Regions from separate parts of the Bradyrhizobium sp. CCGB01 genome, predicted to be linked through region 1. Evidence: predicted binding sites of a transcription regulator. Region 1 holds the regulator's gene; each other region holds the start of a gene.
The links. The regulator PhoB, encoded in region 1, activates phosphate uptake and scavenging genes when phosphate is short. The targets are predictions, from matches to a motif close to TGTCATNNANCTGTCAT.
Positions count from the first base shown of each region.

Region 2: NLM25_RS06785 (YdcH family protein) is a predicted target of PhoB. The motif match lies at 2,006-2,022, and genes of this name have one in related genera.
Region 3: NLM25_RS36080 (phospholipase C) is a predicted target of PhoB. The motif match lies at 1,391-1,407, and genes of this name have one in related genera.
Region 4: ugpB (sn-glycerol-3-phosphate ABC transporter substrate-binding protein UgpB) is a predicted target of PhoB. The motif match lies at 2,749-2,765, and genes of this name have one in related genera.

Region 1 is NZ_JANADK010000001.1:9,021,133-9,025,679, forward strand. It holds gene NLM25_RS42525 (aspartate aminotransferase family protein) at 1-941, opposite strand, end outside; gene NLM25_RS42530 (GcrA family cell cycle regulator) at 1,397-1,909, shown strand; gene phoB (phosphate regulon transcriptional regulator PhoB) at 2,131-2,838, opposite strand; gene phoU (phosphate signaling complex protein PhoU) at 2,853-3,569, opposite strand; gene pstB (phosphate ABC transporter ATP-binding protein PstB) at 3,581-4,402, opposite strand; gene pstA (phosphate ABC transporter permease PstA) at 4,399-4,547, opposite strand, start outside.
Region 2 is NZ_JANADK010000001.1:1,495,639-1,500,185, reverse strand. It holds gene NLM25_RS06795 (EAL domain-containing protein) at 1-260, opposite strand, end outside; gene NLM25_RS06790 (NAD(P)/FAD-dependent oxidoreductase) at 463-1,566, shown strand; gene NLM25_RS06785 (YdcH family protein) at 1,739-1,921, opposite strand; gene NLM25_RS06780 (YdcH family protein) at 2,267-2,473, shown strand; gene NLM25_RS06775 (hypothetical protein) at 2,603-2,821, shown strand; gene NLM25_RS06770 (hypothetical protein) at 2,843-3,094, shown strand; gene NLM25_RS06765 (GGDEF domain-containing protein) at 3,097-3,798, opposite strand; gene purE (5-(carboxyamino)imidazole ribonucleotide mutase) at 3,940-4,428, shown strand; gene NLM25_RS06755 (5-(carboxyamino)imidazole ribonucleotide synthase) at 4,425-4,547, shown strand, end outside.
Region 3 is NZ_JANADK010000001.1:7,657,520-7,662,066, reverse strand. It holds gene NLM25_RS36090 (efflux RND transporter periplasmic adaptor subunit) at 1-249, opposite strand, end outside; gene NLM25_RS36085 (ABC transporter substrate-binding protein) at 483-1,274, shown strand; gene NLM25_RS36080 (phospholipase C) at 1,463-3,181, shown strand; gene NLM25_RS36075 (cytochrome-c peroxidase) at 3,199-4,542, shown strand.
Region 4 is NZ_JANADK010000001.1:485,786-490,332, forward strand. It holds gene ugpE (sn-glycerol-3-phosphate ABC transporter permease UgpE) at 1-450, opposite strand, end outside; gene ugpA (sn-glycerol-3-phosphate ABC transporter permease UgpA) at 450-1,331, opposite strand; gene ugpB (sn-glycerol-3-phosphate ABC transporter substrate-binding protein UgpB) at 1,380-2,696, opposite strand; gene NLM25_RS02225 (CaiB/BaiF CoA-transferase family protein) at 2,914-4,116, opposite strand; gene NLM25_RS02230 (organic hydroperoxide resistance protein) at 4,293-4,547, opposite strand, start outside.

The DNA.
Region 1 (4,547 bases):
AGCTTCTGCTTGAGCAGCAGCGACATCTTCTGCACGTGATCGAAGAAGCCGGGCTTGAGCATGACGTCGAGCACGGCGTTCGCAGCCGAGATCGCCAGCGGGTTGCCGCCGAAGGTCGAGCCGTGCGAGCCGGGCCCCATGCCGGAAGCCGCATCCGCAGTCGCCAGCACCGCGCCGATCGGAAAGCCGCCGCCGAGCGCCTTCGCCAGCGACATGACGTCAGGTGTGACGCCGGTGCGCCTGTGCGCGAAGAGATCGCCGGTGCGGCCCATGCCGGTCTGCACCTCGTCGAACGCGAGCAGCAGGCCCTTCTCGTCGCAGAGCTGGCGCAGCGCCTTGAGGAAGGAGGGCGTCGCCGAACGCACGCCGCCCTCGCCCTGGATCGGCTCGATCAGGATGCCGGCGGTCTGCGGACCAATCGCCTTCTTCACGGCCTCGATGTCGCCGTGCGGGATCTGGTCGAAACCGTCCATCGGCGGACCAAAACCTTCGAGATATTTTGCAGATCCCGTCGCAGCCAGCGTTGCCAATGTGCGGCCGTGGAAGGCGCCTTCGAAGGTGATGATGCGATAACGTTCCGGATGCCCCATGGAGAAGTGATGATGGCGGACCAGCTTGATCACACCCTCCAGCGCTTCAGCGCCGGAATTGCAGAAGAACACGAAGTCCGCGAAGCTTTCGTTGCACAGACGCGCCGCAAGCTTCTCGCCATCCGGGCTCTGGAACAGGTTCGACATGTGCCAGAGCTTGGTGGCCTGCTCCTGCAACGCCTTGACCAACACCGGATGCGCATGGCCGAGCGCATTCACCGCCACGCCCGAGGTGAAATCGAGATAACGCTCGCCGTTGGTCGCGATCAGCCAGCAGCCTTCGCCGCGCTCGAAACCGAGGTCGGACCTGGCGAAAACGGGGAGCAAATGCGGCGCTGCGCTGTTAGTCATGACGATCACTTGATTGTTGCGGACGGTGTGAGCGTGCATTGCGCAACGCACCATTGACCGGCCCGGAAAACGAAACGTGCCGCCTTTTAAGGGCGGCACGCGCAACCATCTTATGCCTGGTGAAACGGGTGTCAATGCCGCCCGGAAAGCCTCGCGAAATGCTTAATCCGTAGTCTTGCGGTGGCGATTTTGCGTATTTTCGCCACGGAACATGTGGAAGCGAGTCGGCGGACTCTTGCGCGTGAGTCACGCCATATTGTAGCGTTTGGCTTGTCAGATACGACATCTCGTGCAGCAGTTCTGATCCTCTAAGTCCTCATGTACCGGCGTAAGCGTTCGGGCGCATCTGGCGCGCCCGGCGAGCCTTAAGGGATTCTGACGGCACGGGTTTTTCGAAGCTTAGGCATTCGCTGTGCGGCCCCAGGATGGCAGGCGCCGGCGGAGGAAAGGGTGCAATGACGGTTTTGACCTGGTCAGATGATCGCGTCGAGCAGCTGAAAAAGCTCTGGGAGGCCGGACTTTCGGCCAGCCAGATCGCCGCTGAGCTTGGCAACGTGACCCGCAACGCGGTGATCGGCAAGGTGCACCGGCTCGGCCTGTCCGGCCGCGCCAAGAGCCCCTCGTCCGCAGCGCCCCGGCCGCGCAAGGCGCGTCCCGCGCAGCACATGATGCGGGTGAGCCGGCCGATCGCGCGCGGCAACACCGCGCTGGCGCAGGCCTTCGAGGTCGAGGTCGAGGCCGAACCGGTCACCTACGACAACGTGGTGCCGATGAGCCAGCGACTGTCGCTGCTGGAGCTGAACGAGGCGACCTGCCACTGGCCGGTCGGCGATCCCTCGAGCCCGGATTTCTTCTTCTGCGGCGGCAAGGCGCTCTCCGGCCTGCCCTACTGCGCCCAGCACTCGCGCGTGGCGTATCAGCCCGCAGCGGATCGCAGGCGCGCGCCGGCGAAGCCGGGTCCGCGCTGAGAGTTTTCTGAGATCACGACGGCAGCCGTCACGCGATGACGGCTCCACAAGATGGGCGTCGTCCCTGCGAAAGCAGGGACCCATAACCACAGGGCGCAATTGTCGCGCAAAGTGGTCACTCCGAGTCTTCGCCTCACCACTCCCCGTGGTTATGGGTCCCGGCGTTCGCCGGGACGACATCGGAAATTGTAGCGGCGGATCGCTAAATCAGCTCGCAAACCCTACGCCTGCTCTGCCTTCGCAAAGCGATCATCGAGCGCATAGCCGGCGCCGCGGACGGTGCGGATCGGGTCCTGCTCGCGGCCAAGATTGAGCAGCTTGCGCAAGCGGCCGATATGCACGTCCACGGTGCGCTCGTCGATATAGATGTCGCGGCCCCAGACGCTGTCGAGCAGTTGCTCGCGCGAGAACACCCGGCCCGGATGCTCCAGGAAGAACTCCAGCAGGCGATATTCGGTCGGGCCAAGATCGATCGGCCGGCCCGAGCGCGCCACGCGGCGCTTGTCGCGGTCGAGCTCGATGTCGCCATAGGCGAGCACGGTTGCGAGCCGCTCCGGGCTTGCGCGCCGCAGCAGACCCTTCACGCGCGCCAGCAGCTCGGGCACCGAAAACGGCTTGACGATGTAGTCGTCGGCGCCGGTCGCAAGTCCGCGCACCCGCTCGCTCTCCTCGCCGCGCGCGGTGAGCATGATGATCGGGAGCTGCTTGGTCTCCGGGCGGGTACGAAGCCGCCGGCACAGCTCGATGCCGGACAGTCCCGGCAGCATCCAGTCGAGCACGATCAAATCGGGGATGTGCTCCTTGAGACGGGTGTCGGCGTCGTCGCCGCGCATCACCGTCTCGACGTCGTAGCCGTCGCCTTCGAGATTGTAGCGAAGCAGCTCGGTGAGAGCTTCCTCGTCCTCAACCACCATAATGCGTGCGCCCATCGGGTCGTCGCTCCTTAAGTATTCGGAACCGTCGTGGCGAAGGTCGTCATGTCGCCCTTCGGCCGCTTGTCGGTGATCGCCTGTCCCTCGATCATGTAGAACACGGTCTCGGCGATGTTGGTGGCGTGGTCGCCGATGCGCTCGATGTTCTTGGCGCAGAACATCAAATGGATGCAGAACGAGATGTTGCGCGGATCCTCCATCATGTAGGTGAGGAGTTCGCGGAACAGCGAGGTGCAGATGGCGTCGACTTCCTCGTCGCCCTTCCACACCGCCATCGCCGCCGGCAGGTCGTGCGCGGCATAGGCGTCCAGCACCGACTTGACCTGCTGCTGCACGAGGTCGGTCATGTGCTCGAGGCCGCGGAACAGCTTGAGCGGATGGAAATCGGTCTCCAGCGCCGCGACGCGCTTGCCCATGTTCTTGGCGAGGTCGCCGATGCGCTCGAGATCGGTCGCGACGCGCATGGCGCCGACGATTTCGCGCAAATCGACAGCCATCGGCTGGCGGCGCGCGATGGTCAGCACGGCGCGCTCCTCGATCTTCTTCTGAAGTGCGTCGAGATCGGCATCGATGGCGACGACGCGCTGACCGAGCGCGACGTCGCGGCGGATCAGCGCGTCGACGGAATCGACGATCATGCGCTCGGCGATCCCGCCCATCTCCGCGACCAGGCGGGTGAGTTCCTGGAGGTCGGTGTCGAAGGCCTTTGCGGTATGTTCAGAACCCATATCCCGTCTCCTCAGCCGAACCGGCCGGTGATGTAATCCTGCGTGCGCCGGTCGGTCGGCGACGTGAAGATCTTGCTGGTGTCGTCGAACTCGATCAACTCGCCGAGATACATGAAGGCGGTCTTGTCGGAGACGCGCGCCGCCTGCTGCATGTTGTGGGTGACGATCGCGATCGTGTAGTTCTCGGACAGCTCCTGGATCAGCTCCTCGACCTTGGCGGTCGAGATCGGGTCGAGCGCCGAGCAGGGCTCGTCGAACAGGATGACCTCGGGCCGCACCGCGACCGTGCGGGCGATGCAGAGGCGCTGCTGTTGGCCGCCGGAGAGCGACAGGCCGGAGGCGTTGAGCTTGTCCTTGACCTCGTTCCACAGCGCGCCGCCACGCAGCGCCTTCTCGACGCGGTCGTCCATCTCGGACTTCGAGATCTTCTCGTAGAGACGGATGCCGAACGCGATGTTCTCGTAGATCGTCATCGGGAACGGCGTCGGCTTTTGGAACACCATGCCGACGCGGGCGCGCAGCAGGTTGAGGTCGAGCTTGGGGTCGAGGATGTTGGTCTGGTCGAGCATGAGCTGGCCGGTGACGCGCTGGCCCGGATAGAGGTCGTACATCCGGTTGAAGATGCGCAGCAGGGTCGACTTGCCGCAACCCGACGGGCCGATGAACGCCGTGACGCGGTTGGTGCCGAGCGCCAGGTTAATGTTCTTCAGCGCGTGGTGCTCGCCATAGTAGAAGTTGAGGTTGCGAACCGTCACCTTGGCGGGCGCCTCGGGCAGCGGCTGCGAGCCGTGCTGAACGGCGGGCGTACTGACGGAAACAGACATTTCGCTCATTTTGCAGTCCTCTCGGCGCTAAGGAGGCGCGCGCCAATGTTCAGGGCAAGCACGGTCAACGTGATCAGCAAGGCGCCGCTCCAGGCGAGCTGCTTCCAGTAGGCGTAGGGGCTCTGCACGAAGTTGTTGATGGTGACCGGCAGGT
Region 2 (4,547 bases), 7.5 Mb from region 1:
CGCCGCAACTGCAAGCGCCTGGTCCGGCGCAGCGAGGAATGGATCCACAGCGCGATCGCGGCCAGGAACGCACAGACGACGATGCCGCCGATCAGGGCTTCCCAGACCACGTTGGGATCGAGCGTGCCGAGATAGCTCGGCGGGGCCAAACCGTCCGAGAGGGCAAAGGCGCGCGCAGGCGCGACCGCGCTGCCCAGGCCCACGACGGCCTGCACAGCAATCGGAAGCGTGCTGCCCTCGTGCCAGTTCTTCTCAGCCATCAGCCACCCGCGATTTCAACGTCGGATTGTCTGGCTTCACGGGTTTGGATCGGGTAAACGCCTGTACGCGCAACAGAAAAATGTGGCGCCAAATACGGCAATTGCCCTGACATGATAAATGCTTCCTTAATGCAAAACGGACCCGCGCCCTCATTCTCAGGCCTGACGCCACCGGCGCTTTCAGCGGATGCATTGCACAACCATGGATAAAGTCGATTGCGTCGTCATCGGAGCCGGCGTGGTCGGGCTCGCAGTGGCTCGAAAGCTCGCCCAGGCCGGGCGCGAGGTGATCGTGCTCGAGGAAGCCGAGGCCATCGGCACCATCACCTCCTCGCGCAACAGCGAGGTGATCCATGCCGGGATCTACTACCGCGCCGGGAGCTGGATGGCACGCATGTGCGTCAGCGGCAAGCACGCGCTGTACCGCTACTGCGGCGAGCGCGGCATCCCGCACAAGAATTGCGGTAAGCTGATCGTCGCGACCAGCGCGAAAGAGACCGAGAAGCTGCAATCGATCAAGGCGCATGCCGAGGCCAACGGCGTGCTCGACATGCAGCTGCTCACGGGCGAGGCCGCACGCGCGCTGGAGCCGGCGCTCGCCTGCGATGCAGCGCTGCTGTCGCCGTCGACCGGCATCATCGACAGCCACGCCTACATGCTCTCGCTGCGCGGCGAGGCGGAGGCGGCTGGCGCGGCCTTTGCGTTTCACACCCCGCTGCTCCGCGCCAAGGCCGCCGGCGGCGTGATCGAGATCGAGGCCGGCGGCGAAGCGCCAATGACGCTGCAATGCGACCTGCTCGTCAACGCCGCCGGGCTCTCGGCGACAAGTGTCGCACGCCACATCGACGGCATGCCGATGGACCGGATTCCGCTGGCCTATCTCGCCAAGGGAAACTACTTCAGCTGCAATGCCAGGGCGCCGTTCTCGCACCTGATCTATCCGGTGCCCGAGCCAGGCGGGCTCGGAGTGCATCTGACGCTGGACATGGCGGGGCAGGCGCGCTTCGGCCCCGACGTCGAGTGGATCGAGACGATCAATTACGAGGTCGATCCATCACGCGCCGAGCGCTTCTATCCGGCGATCCGGAAATACTGGCCGACGCTGCCCGACGGCGCGCTGATGCCGAGCTATTCGGGCATTCGCCCGAAGATCGTGCCGCCGGCGGTGGCCACGCAGGATTTCCTGATGCAGGGCCCGCGCGATCACGGCGTCGAAGGCCTGATCAACCTGTTCGGGATCGAATCGCCGGGACTGACGTCATCGCTCGCGATCGCGGATCACGTCGCCGAGCTCGCAAACGTCTAGCGCGATTTCGAGCGAAGCGGCTACCGGTGTGCGTCAGGAAAACCCGTCCGGACAAAAAAACACGCCGCGCAAATAGCTTTGCACGGCGCGCACCTTTCGGCAGGGGATGAGTGCAATAGCTCTCACCCCTGCGTGAAAGGGTACGTTCAACTCTATACTGTTACGGGGGTTACTAGTGGAGCGTGTCGCCGGTTTGCTTCAGACGCTCGATCTGGTCCTTGACCATCAACTTCCGTCGCTTCAACTCAACAATTTGCAGGTCGTCCGTTGAAAGGTGCACAAGAGCTTCGTGTAATTCATTTTCGAGAGTCTTGTGCTTCCGCTCCAATTCAACCAGATGTGCCTGAATTGTCATTCGAAACCTCCTCGGTAGGGGTAACCTTGGATTCGATCCGGACGACGAAGTGTACATCACCGATTCGTTCTGTCGATGGATATCCGTCGTCGCAGTGTCATTTTTGAAAATTCATATGTAACGAAGCGTGACCAATGTAATGACGCGCAACTAAGGAACCGCGGCTGAAAAATCCATGATATCAATGCGCTCGCGAAGCGCCGCAGCGGCCCGCAGAAATATGTTGCGGGAGATCGGCGCGCGAGGGTCGCAGATCGCTTGCGATCACGCCGCGCAAGGACGATAATTTCCACAGGCATCCACAGCCTTGAATCTCACGCTATCCGGTTTTCGGCCACCGCAAACATGACCAATGAAGACGAGCGTGAGCTCGAAGCCGAGCTCACCCGGTTGCAGCAGGAACACCGAGATCTCGATGCGGCGATCGATGCGTTGCATCAATCGCCCGCCCCCGACCTGTTGCGGTTACAGCGGTTGAAGAAACGCAAGCTGTTGTTGCGCGACCGTATCGCGTTCATCGAAGACCAGATCACGCCGGACATCATCGCCTGATCCGCGAGCCCCTTTTCGCGGCGGCTCGCCACACGCGAATCCGCTTGACTCGAAAAGAACAAAATAGGAACATTCGGGCATCCCAACGCGCGCCAGGAAACACCCAGGAACCCCCGAGGACAAACGCAGATGTCGGCAACCGCCCTTCTCGACAACAGCCATTATGAACAGGCCTGCGATCAGGCGATCGCGATGTGCGACGGCAACCTGCGCAGCACCATCAAGGCGCTGATCATGGCCAACGAATATCTGGAAGCCGAGCTGGAAGAATTGCAGGCGGCGATTTCGGCCGGCTGCATTCCCGAGGCCTCGCGCAGCAAGATCCGGAGCACCAGCAGCGCCGCCTGAGTTCAACATCGGAGCAACGCCATGTCGGATGTGACCTACTACGTTGCAATGCCCTTCCTGATCGATGCCGACGGATCGCCGGTCGCGGGCGCCGCGGAGGAATGCCAGAGCTCGGAGGCCGCGTTGCGGCGCGCCGAGATCCTGGCGCACGGTGCCGGCCATATCGGCGCGGTTGCGTTCAGCCGCAGCGGCGATCCCATGACCGGCGAATTCGGCGACGCCACGCTGCTGCGCAAATTCGGCAACGTGCCCGAAGATCTGGCCACGCTGTAAGATCAGTTGCTGACCAGCCTGATCCCCGGCTCGTGCCGCCGGTGCGCCTTGCGCACATACATGGCGGCATCAGCCTCCTCCAGCGCGCGGCCTGCATCGGACTGCGCCCCCAGCAGCGCGACACCGGCGGAAGCGCCCGCGGTCACGTGCTGACCGCGAAAGTTAAACGACAATTCGTCGATCGCCTGCTCGAAGGCCGCGGCCTTCGCCTTGGCATCGGTCTCGCTGAGATTCCAGAGCAGCAGCGCGAATTCGTCGCCGCCAAGCCGGCCGACCACGTCCGAGGCGCGGACCTGCTGCGTCAGGGTGGCCGCAATCGCCTTGAGCACCTCGTCGCCGGCGGCATGGCCGAAGGAATCGTTGATCGGCTTCAGACGATCGACGTCGAGTGCGATCAGCGCGCCGCTGGCGCGATAGCGTTTCATGTAGGCGATGGCGCGCGCGAGCTCGCGCTCGAAGCCGCGCCGGTTCGGAATCTCGAGCAGGAAATCGGTGTCGGCCGCGGCTTCCAGTTCCGCGACCCGCCGCTCCGCCTCCTTGAGCTTGCTCCGCAAGCCACGGATGGTCGCCTTGGCGCCGTCGGCGGCCGACGCGCCGCGCCGCGCCGGCCTGGCCGGGCGCCTGGAGGCGGCTTTGGATCGGCTGACGCTGGTTTTCCGGCCCTTTTTGGCCTTCGCAGCGCTTGCCCTTTTTGGTTTCTTCATGGGCATCCTGCTCAATGAAGGCTTGCGGGGATTCACCAAGACAGGATAGTGCATTCCCTTCTCCTTGCCACCGCCTTGCGAGCCACCGGCCGGAACCGTTAATCTGGCCTATCTTTCTGTTTTCCGAGCACAATTGACGTCATGACCGCGCCTATCGCCATCATCATGGGAAGCCAGTCGGACTGGGAGACGATGCGGCATGCCGCCGACACGCTCGCAGCGCTCGGCGTTGCCGCCGAGACCCGCATCGTTTCGGCACACCGCACCCCCGACCGGCTGTTTGCATTCGCCAAGGGCGCCAAGGCCGCGGGCTACAAGGTCATCATCGCCGGCGCGGGTGGCGCTGCGCATCTGCCCGGCATGGCGGCGGCGCTGACGGAACTGCCCGTGCTCGGCGTTCCCGTCGAATCGAGGACGCTGAAGGGCATCGATTCGCTCTATTCGATCGTGCAGATGCCTGCAGGAATCCCGGTCGGCACCCTCGCCATCGGCAAGGCCGGCGCGATCAACGCGGCGCTGCTTGCGGCTTCAGTGCTCGCATTGTCCGACCCGGCCCTGTCCGACCGCCTTGTCGCCTGGCGCAAGGCGCAGACCGAGGCGGTTGCCGAGCGCCCGGAGGACAAGGCGTGACTGACGCAAAGCAGGTGACGCTGAAGCCCGGCGACACCATCGGAATCCTCGGCGGCGGACAATTGGGGCGGATGCTGGCCATGGCTGCGGCGCGGCTCGGCCTGCGCTGCCAGGTCTTC
Region 3 (4,547 bases), 1.4 Mb from region 1:
GCCCTGCACGCGCGCGACGAGATCGACGCTCTTGATCGGCGCGGTGTTGCCGGTGGCCTCGACATAGCGGGTCACCGCGCGCTCCACGGGCGTCGCGACGTCCACCTTCGGCGGCGGCGGCGCCACGAACGTGTTCTTGTCCTCGCAGCCGGCGAGCGCCACCACGACCACGGCTGCGGTCAGTACCCGCCCGATATGTCTCCACGCTCCGTTCCGTTGTGCGAGGTCAGCGGGATTCGCGCAGGTCATTCGGTGGCCCCCGATTATTGTCTGTCGGTGCGGCAGGCTATCAACAAATGCCCGGCCGTGGAACACCATAGCCATGGCGGTCGCCGGCCTTGCACTGCAAACGCCGCTGTGGCCTTTGACGGATTTGTCATGACAAACCGCTTTTCACCGAGCGCACGATCGGCCAGAATTGTGTCAAAGGCCGAGTGACGCAGCGCGAGGCATCGAAGAAGAAAAGGTGAGGAGAACATGACATGCCAACGCTCGTCCAATCGGCTCTTGCCGGTCTCGTTCTTGCGGCTTTGGTCGCCATGCCAGCGCTAGCCGATGGTTTGAAGGACGACATCGCGCCGACCGGCAAGCTGCGGGTCGCGATCGCGATCAGCCCCGCGGGCGGTGCGTTCTGGTCAACCAAGACCGAGGCGGGATACGCCGGCGTGCCGGTCGATCTCGGCAAGGAGATGGCCGCCCAGCTCGGCGTCCCCGTCGAATATGTCGTGCACCAGAACTCCGGGCAGATCACCGAAGCGGCCGGCAAGGGGACATGGGACGTCACCTGGCTCCCCAAGGACCCCGAGCGCGAGACCAGGATGATGTTCGGCCCGATCTACGAGGTCGCCGACGCCACCTACATCGTCAAACCGGGTTCGAACGTCACCAATTTCGCCACGCTCGACCAGGCGGGCATCAAGGTGGCGGCCGTCAACGCCACGACCACCATGCGTGGCGCCATCGCGCATCTGAAGAATGCGAAAGTCACGGGCTACCAAACCTATGACGAGATCTTCGGTTTGCTCAAAGCCGGCGAGATCGACGCCTTCGCGCTGTCGCGCGACCAGCTCAACAAGATGGCGCAGAAGATTCCCGGCACACGGGTGCTGGACGAGACGTTCAAGAAGACGCTGACGGCCGTCGCCGTGCCGCTCGGCCACAGCCAGGCATTGACCTTCGTCACCAAATTCATGACGGACGCGACGACCAACGGCACGCTGCGCAAGGCCTATGACAATAACGGCCTGAAGGACACGCCGATCCGGACTGAGTAACGGCGCGGAGTCTTGAGCTTGCGCCGCAGCCTCGTATCGCGTGCGGCTCGCGATCGATTCGGCCAGTGTGAGAAATCTTGTCTGATCAACTGCGCAAATTGTCCTGTGCGTCAAACTGACACGGCTCTGTCATCGCGCGCCGTTAATCTCCCGAAGGTCGGCGTCAATTCCTTCGGGGCAACAGAACAATGAGATCCAGATTTCTGACGACGGTCGCGTTTTTCGCGGCCGCGACGGCACTTGCGTGCAGCATTCCCGTCCACGCGGACGATTTCGGCCGGGACGGCGACCACGGGCGGGATCAGGACCGCGGTCATCACCGTCATCCGCATGACATCCACACCGAGACGCCGATCAAGCATCTCGTGATCATCTTCAACGAGAACCGCTCGTTCGACCATTACTTCGCGACCTATCCGAACGCGGCCAATCCGTCGGGCTCGATCCCGTTCGTGCCGAAGCCGCATACGCCGAAGGTGAACAACCTCGTCACGGCGAACCTGCTGGTCAACAATCCGAACAACAGCCCGGCCAACGGCACCGGCGCGACGGCCCCGTTCCGTCTCGACCGCACCCAGGCCAACACGCGCTCGCAGAATCATTCCTACACGCCCGAGCAGCAGGCCGTGGACAACGGCAAGGAAGATCTGTTCCCGAAATTCACCGGCCGCGGCACCGCCGGCGGCGCCGGCGCGTTCGGCACCAACGGCCAGGTCATGGGCTATTTCGACGGCAACACCGTCACGGCGTTCTGGAATTACGCCCAGCACTTCGCCATGAGCGACAATGCCTGGACCGACACCTTCGGCCCGTCGACGCCGGGCATGCTCGAGGTGATTTCCGGCCAGACCAACGGCGTGCAGAACATCGTCGGCACGTCATCGTCGATCGCCGACGGCCAGGGCGGCCTGACGCTGATCGGCGACACCGATCCGGGCAACGATCCCTGCTCGAGCACGACCAGCACCATCCTGATGGACGGCAAGAACATCGGCGACCTGCTCAACGCCGAGCACATCAGCTGGGGCAGCTTCATGGGCGGCTTCGACCTGACGCTCAAGAACGCCAACGGCACCACCGGCTGCGGCCGCAGCACCTTCTCGAGCAACGTCAACGGCACCGTCGTGGACTACATCCCGCATCACGCCTGGTTCCAGTACTACAAGTCGACCGCCAACCCGACCCACGCGCGTCCGAGCTCGGTGCGTGCGGTCGGCCATACCTATGATCTCAACGGCAAGGTCGATCCGGCCAACCACGGCTACGATGTCGAGGACTTCTACGCCGCGGTGAAGGCCGGCAATTTCCCCGCCGTCTCCTACATCAAGATGTCGGCCTACCAGGACGGTCACGCCGGCAACTCCGATCCGCTCGATGAGCAGGCCGGCAATGTCGAGCTGATCAACTTCCTCCAGAAGCAGCCGGAATGGCGTGAGACCGCCGTCATCATCACCTATGACGACTCCGACGGCTGGTACGATCACCAGTATGTCGCGCCGAAGAGCGCCTCGTATGACGCAACCGCGGATCAGGTCAACGGTCCGGGCCTTTGCGGCCTCGGTCCCAACAAGCAGCCTGCGCCGAAGGGCCTGGTTGGCAAGCCGGTGAACGGCCGCTGCGGTCCGGGCACGCGCATTCCCTTCATCGTGGTCTCGCCCTACGCCAAAACCAACCACGTGAGCAGCACCTACATCTCGCAGGCCTCCGTGGTGCGGTTCATCGAGGACAATTGGCTGCGCGGCCAGCGCCTCGGCGGCGGCTCGTTCGACGCCAGCGCCGGCTCGATCATCGACCTGTTCGATTTCGATCATGATCACAGCCACGACTACCGCACGGACGCGCTGTTCCTCGATCCGACCTCCGGCACGGTGATCACCAGCCCGCCGGACGAGCATCACCACCACTAGTCCAACGGGACGCTTTGATGAACAGCCGCACCATGTGGCTTCTCGGCGCCGGCCTGCTCTGTCTGGCCGGCGCCGTCTTTGCTGCCGGGGCGCAAGGACGCGCGGAGACAAACCAGCCGGGCATGAACCCGAATCCGGTTCGCCTCATGCGTCCGCCCGTCGCGCCGTTGTCTTCGATGGCGCAACTCGGCAAGGAAATCTTCTACGACGCCTCGCTGTCCTCGTCCGGCGCGCTCTCCTGCGCCTCCTGTCACAGCCCGGATCATGCCTACGGCCCGCCCAATGACGGGCCGGTGATGCTCGGCGGCGCCACCCTGTCGCGGCAAGGCGCGCGCGCGGTGCCGTCGCTGACCTATCTCGATCGCCATCCGAACTTCAGCATCGGCCCCGACAAGGGCGACGACGACAACATCGTCGATCTCGCGCAGATGGCCGCAATCGGCCAGCAAGCCGCGCGCACGACGAAGACCGCAGGCGGCACCGGCGCGTCGGCGAACATCGTGCCGCAAGGCGGCTTGTTCTGGGACGGCCGCGCCGACACGCTTCAGGACCAGGCGCTGTTTCCGCTGCTCGATCCCAACGAGATGGACGGCGGCAGCGACGAGATCGTCGCGGACAAGCTGCGCCACGTGCCTTACGCCAACCGCTTCGTCGAGCTGTTCGGCGCAGGTGTGATCAGAAATCAGCGGCTCCTGATCGCGGAGGCCATGTTTGCCGTCGCGCGCTATCAGGTCGAGGAGCCGAGCTTCCATCCCTACACCAGCAAGTACGACTACTGGCTCGAAGGCAAGGCGCGGCTGTCCGAAAGCGAGCTGCGCGGCCTGCAAGCCTTCAACGATCCTGACAAGGCCAATTGCGCCGGTTGCCACACCTCGGCGCCGACCCGCGACGGCCTGCCGCCGCTGTTCACCGATCACCAGTACGAGGCCCTCGGCGCGCCGCGCAATGCCGCGCTCGCCGGTAACCGCGACCCTGATCATTTCGATCTCGGCGTCTGCGGTCCGCACCGCACCGACATCCCCGAGCAGACGCAATATTGCGGCATGTTCCTGACGCCGACGCTGCGCAACACGGCGACGCGCCACGCCTTCTTCCACAACGGCGTCTTCCGCAGCCTCGAGCAGGTGCTCGATTTCTACAACTTTCGCGATACGAACCCGGAGAAAGTGTTTCCGCATGCCGCCGACGGCACGGTGCGGAAATACGATGACCTGCCGCAAAAATATCATGCCAATGTCGATGTCACCGATCCGCCGTTCGATCGTCACCCCGGCGACAAGCCGGCGATGACCGAGCAGGACGAGGCCGACATCATCGCATTCCTGAAAACCCTGACGGACGGCTACAAGGTGGAGAACTAGAAAGC
Region 4 (4,547 bases), 8.5 Mb from region 1:
GGCGAGGCCGGCATAGCTGTCGAGCATGTGCAGATCGGCGACGATCTTGTAGGTCGGATAGATGCGCACCTCGACCGGCAGCATCAACGTGATGAAGATGATCCAGAAGATCGCCATCCGGAACGGAAAGCGGAAATACACGATCGCATAGGCCGAGATGATCGAGATCGCGATCTTGCCGATCGCGATCGCCAGCGCCATCACCAGCGAGTTCAGCATCATGTTGCCGACGGGCTCGCGGGTCGAGCCGCTCGTGCCGACGAAGATGGTCTGGTAGTAGACCTCGAAGAAATGGCCGCCGGGCAGCAGCGACATCTGCCCGTTCGCGATCAGCGCGTTGTCCTGGGTCGAGGCGACGATGGCGATGTAGACCGGGAACGCGACGATCGCGATCCCGATCCACAGGATGGCGTGAGCGATGTAGCGCCGAAAACCCTCTTCCTCGACCATCAGTAGGTCACCTTGCGTTCGACGAAGCGGAACTGGATTCCCGTCAGCACGATCACCATGACCATCAGGATCACCGATTGCGCTGCGGAGCTGCCGAGATTGCCGCCGAGCAGGCCGTCGGAATAGACCTTGTAGACCAGCGTGACCGTCGACGTTCCCGGCCCGCCGCGGGTCATGGTGTCGATGATGCCGAAGGTGTCGAAGAAGGCGTAGACGATGTTGACGACCAGCAGGAAGAAGATGGTCGGCGACAGCAGCGGGAAGGTCACGGTCCAGAACCGGCGCATCGGACGGGCGCCGTCGATCGCGGCGGCCTCGAACACGGATCTCGGGATGGCTTGCAGGCCGGCGAGGAAGAACAGGAAATTATAGGAGATCTGCTTCCAGGCGGCGGCGAGGATGATCAAGCCAGCGGCCTGGTTGCCGTCGAGCAGCGGATTCCAGTCGACGCCGAGGCCGCGCAGATAGCGCGAGAGCACGCCGAGCGAGGGATGCAGCATGAAGATCCAGAGCACGCCGACGACGGGCGGCGCGACGGCATAGGGCCAGATCAGCAGCGTGCGGTAGAGCATCGAGCCGCGCAGCGGCTTGTCGGCCATCACCGCGAGCAGCAGCGCGAAAGACAGCGACGAAATCGCAATCGCGAACGAGAAGAAGAAGGTCCGGACGATCGCCTCGAAATAGGCGGGGTCCTTGAACAGCTCGATGTAATTGTCGAACCAGACGAAGGTGCTCGACAGACCGAAGGCGTCCTGGAGCAGGAACGACTGGATCACCGCCTGCAAGGCCGGCCAGTAGAAGAAAATCAGGACGATTGCGAGCTGCGGCGCAACCAGCGCGTAGGGCAATAGCTTCGACTGGAAAATGGCCTGTTTTTGCATGATGGGTGGCGCCGGCAGGCCGCTCGATGGCCTGCCGGCGCCTTTGCCTTATTTTACCGCGGTCTTTTCGAACTGGCGCAGCATGGTGTTGCCGCGTTCGACGGCGGTGTCGAGCGCCTGCTTGGCGGTCTTCTTGCCGGCCAGCGCCTGCTCGATCTCTTCCGACCAGACGTCACGGAGCTGAACCATGTTGCCGAGGCGCAGACCGCGCGAATTCTCGGTCGGCTCCTTGTTGGTCAGCTCGAGCAGCGGGGTCTCGAGATAGGGCTGATCCTTGTAGAAGCCCTCGGCCTTGGCCTTCTCATAGGCCGCCTTGGTGATCGGCAGATAGCCGGAGGCCTTGTGGATGTAGACTTGGCGATCGGTGTCCGAGAGGAAGGTCAGGAATTTCGCGACGCCCTTGTATTCCTCGGCCGATTTGCCGCCCATGACCCAGAGCGAGGCGCCGCCGATGATCGAGTTCTGCGGCGCGCCCTTGACGTCCGGATAGTAGGGCATCGGCACGGCGGTGAAGTTGAACTTGGCCTGCGCCTTGACGTTGCCGAAGAACGCCGACGAGGTCAGGTAGATCGGGCATTCGCCGGAGGTGAAGCGGCCTTCGCCGGTGTTGGTGCGGCCGGCATAGTCGTAGACCTTGGTCTTCTGGAGCTCGACCAGGGTTTCGAGATGCTTGACCTGGAGCGGGCCGTTGAACTCCAGCACGGTGTCGAAGCCGTCGAGGCCGTTGGCCTTGCTGGCGAGCGGCACGTTGTGCCAGGCGGAGAGCTGCTCGAGATTGACCCAGGTGACCCAGGAGCCGGAGAAGCCGCAGGTGTCATGACCCGCAGCCTTCAGCTTCTTGGCAGCCTCGAACGTTTCCGGCCAGGTCTTGGGGATCTCGACGTTCGCCTTCTTGAGCTCGTCGAGGTTGACCCACATGACGGTCGACGACGAGTTGAACGGGAAGGACAGCATCTCGCCCTTCGAGGTCGAGTAGTAGCCGGTGATGGCGGGCAGGTAGATCTTGGGATCGAACTTCTCGCCGGCCTCGGCCATCAGCTTGTAGACGGGTTTTACGGCGCCGGTCGCGGCCATCATGGTCGCGGTGCCGACTTCGAACACCTGCATGATGTGCGGCGCGTTACCGGCGCGGAACGCCGCGATGCCGGCGTTCATCGTATCGGGGTAGTTGCCCTTGTAGGTTGGGATCACCTTGTAGTCGGTCTGCGACGCGTTGAAGTCGGTGGCGAGCTTGACGATGACGTCGTTGTTGGCACCGGTCATCGCGTGCCACCACTGGATTTCGGTCACGGCCCACGCCGGCGAACTGCCAAAACCAACGGTGACTGCAAGCGCGGCAGCCGCGCCAAAGTGTCGAAGAGCCATCAAGAAACCTCCCTTGGGCCGTCAAAATGATCGCTTGCGCTAGCAGCGCCATATGACGTTCACATGACTGTGTAAGCGGCCGAAACGAAAGCGGCAAGCGCTGGAAAAGGGAAGCCGTCAAATAGGCGAATGCCGGGCGCGCAGCCTCCTCCGTTCGCGGTGCACAGGCGTGCCCGCGCCGCAGTGCGGCATGACTTGGGTGAGGAGGTGAGGGCCCCTAGCGCTTGCGCTCGGGGCCGCAGACCGTGCCCTGCTCGACCATCGCGTCGATCTCGGATTTGGAGTAGCCGAACTCGCCCAGCACTTCCTGGGAGTGCTGGCTGAATTTCGGCGGCAGCCGGCGCAGGCTCGGCTTGCTGCGATCGAGCCGGATCGGCGAGGCCACGCCCTTGTACCAGTCCTTCTCAATGACATCGCCGCGGGCGATCGTGTGCGGGTTGGTCAACGCCTGGTCGATCTTCTGCACGGGACCTGCGGGCAGGCCCGCGGCGAGCAGGCGATTGCACAGCGGCTCGGCCTCGTGCTGGCTGAACACGGCGGCAAGCTCGGCGCGCAGCGCATCGCGATTGGCGATGCGGTCCTTGTTGCGGGCAAAGCGCGGATCGGTGCCGAGCTCGGGCTTGCCGATCTCCTTGGCGAGCTTGCGGAAGGTGCCGTCATTGCCGACGCCGATGAAGATGTTGTCGGTTTTCGTCGGGAAGATCGCATAGGGCACGAGGTTGGGATGCTCGTTGCCGGTCAGGCTCGGCGGCTTGCCATGCATGAAATAGTTCGCGGTGTGCGGATGCATGATGGCAAGACCGGTCTCGTACAGCGTCGTCTCCAGGAACTGGCCCTGGCCCGAGCGCTGCCGCTCCGACAGCGCCATCAGGATACCGATCGCCGCATAGAGGCCGGTGGTGATGTCGACCAGCGGCACGCCGATCCGCATCGGCCCGCTCTCGGGCGAGCCGGTGGCCGCGATCATGCCGGTCATGGCCTGGATGATGGCGTCATAGCCGGGATTGCCGCCGCGCGGGCCGTCGGCGCCGAAGCCGCAGATCCGGCAGTGCACCAGGCGCGGGAATTTCTCGCGCAGCACCTCGTTGCCGATGCCCCATTTCTCCAGCGTGCCCGGCTTGAAATTCTCGATCAGGACGTCGGCGCTCTCCAGCATCTTGAGCAGCACGGCGCGGCCGCCTTCGGAGGCGAGGTCGAGGCCGATCGAGCGCTTGTTGCGGTTGATGCCGATGAAATAGGCCGCGTCTTCCTCGTGGAAGGGAGGGCCCCAGTCGCGCACCTCGTCGCCGGCCGGCGGCTCGACCTTGATCACGTCGGCGCCGTGGTCGGCAAGAATCTGGGTGCAGTAGGGACCGCCGAGCACGCGCGTGAGATCGATGACGCGCAGTCCGCTCATTGCGCCCAATACGGCTTCAGTCATGCCTTCGCTTCCCCTGTGTCGACGTTTGATCACAGGCCTAGCGAGGTTCGCGGACGCCAGCAATGGCCTGTTGCGTGGGGGCGTATGCGCCGCCGTGCGGCTATCCCGCAACGTGGCAAAATCGAACGGAAGCGGCCGGCCCGAGGGGGATCTCGGGCCAGCCAGTCACCCTTCGATCAGACGACCGTCAGGCGAACGTCGACATTGCCGCGCGTGGCATTGGAGTACGGGCACACCTGGTGGGCCTTCTCGACCAGCGCCTCGGCTTCCGCACGGGCGAGGCCCGGCAGCGAGACGGCGAGGTCGATGTCGAGACCGAAGCCGCCGGCCGAGCGCGGGCCGATGCCGACGGTCGAGGTCACCGACGCGTCGGCCGGAACCTTCGGGCCACCCTGCGAGGCCACGAACTTCATCGCGCCGATGAAGCAGGC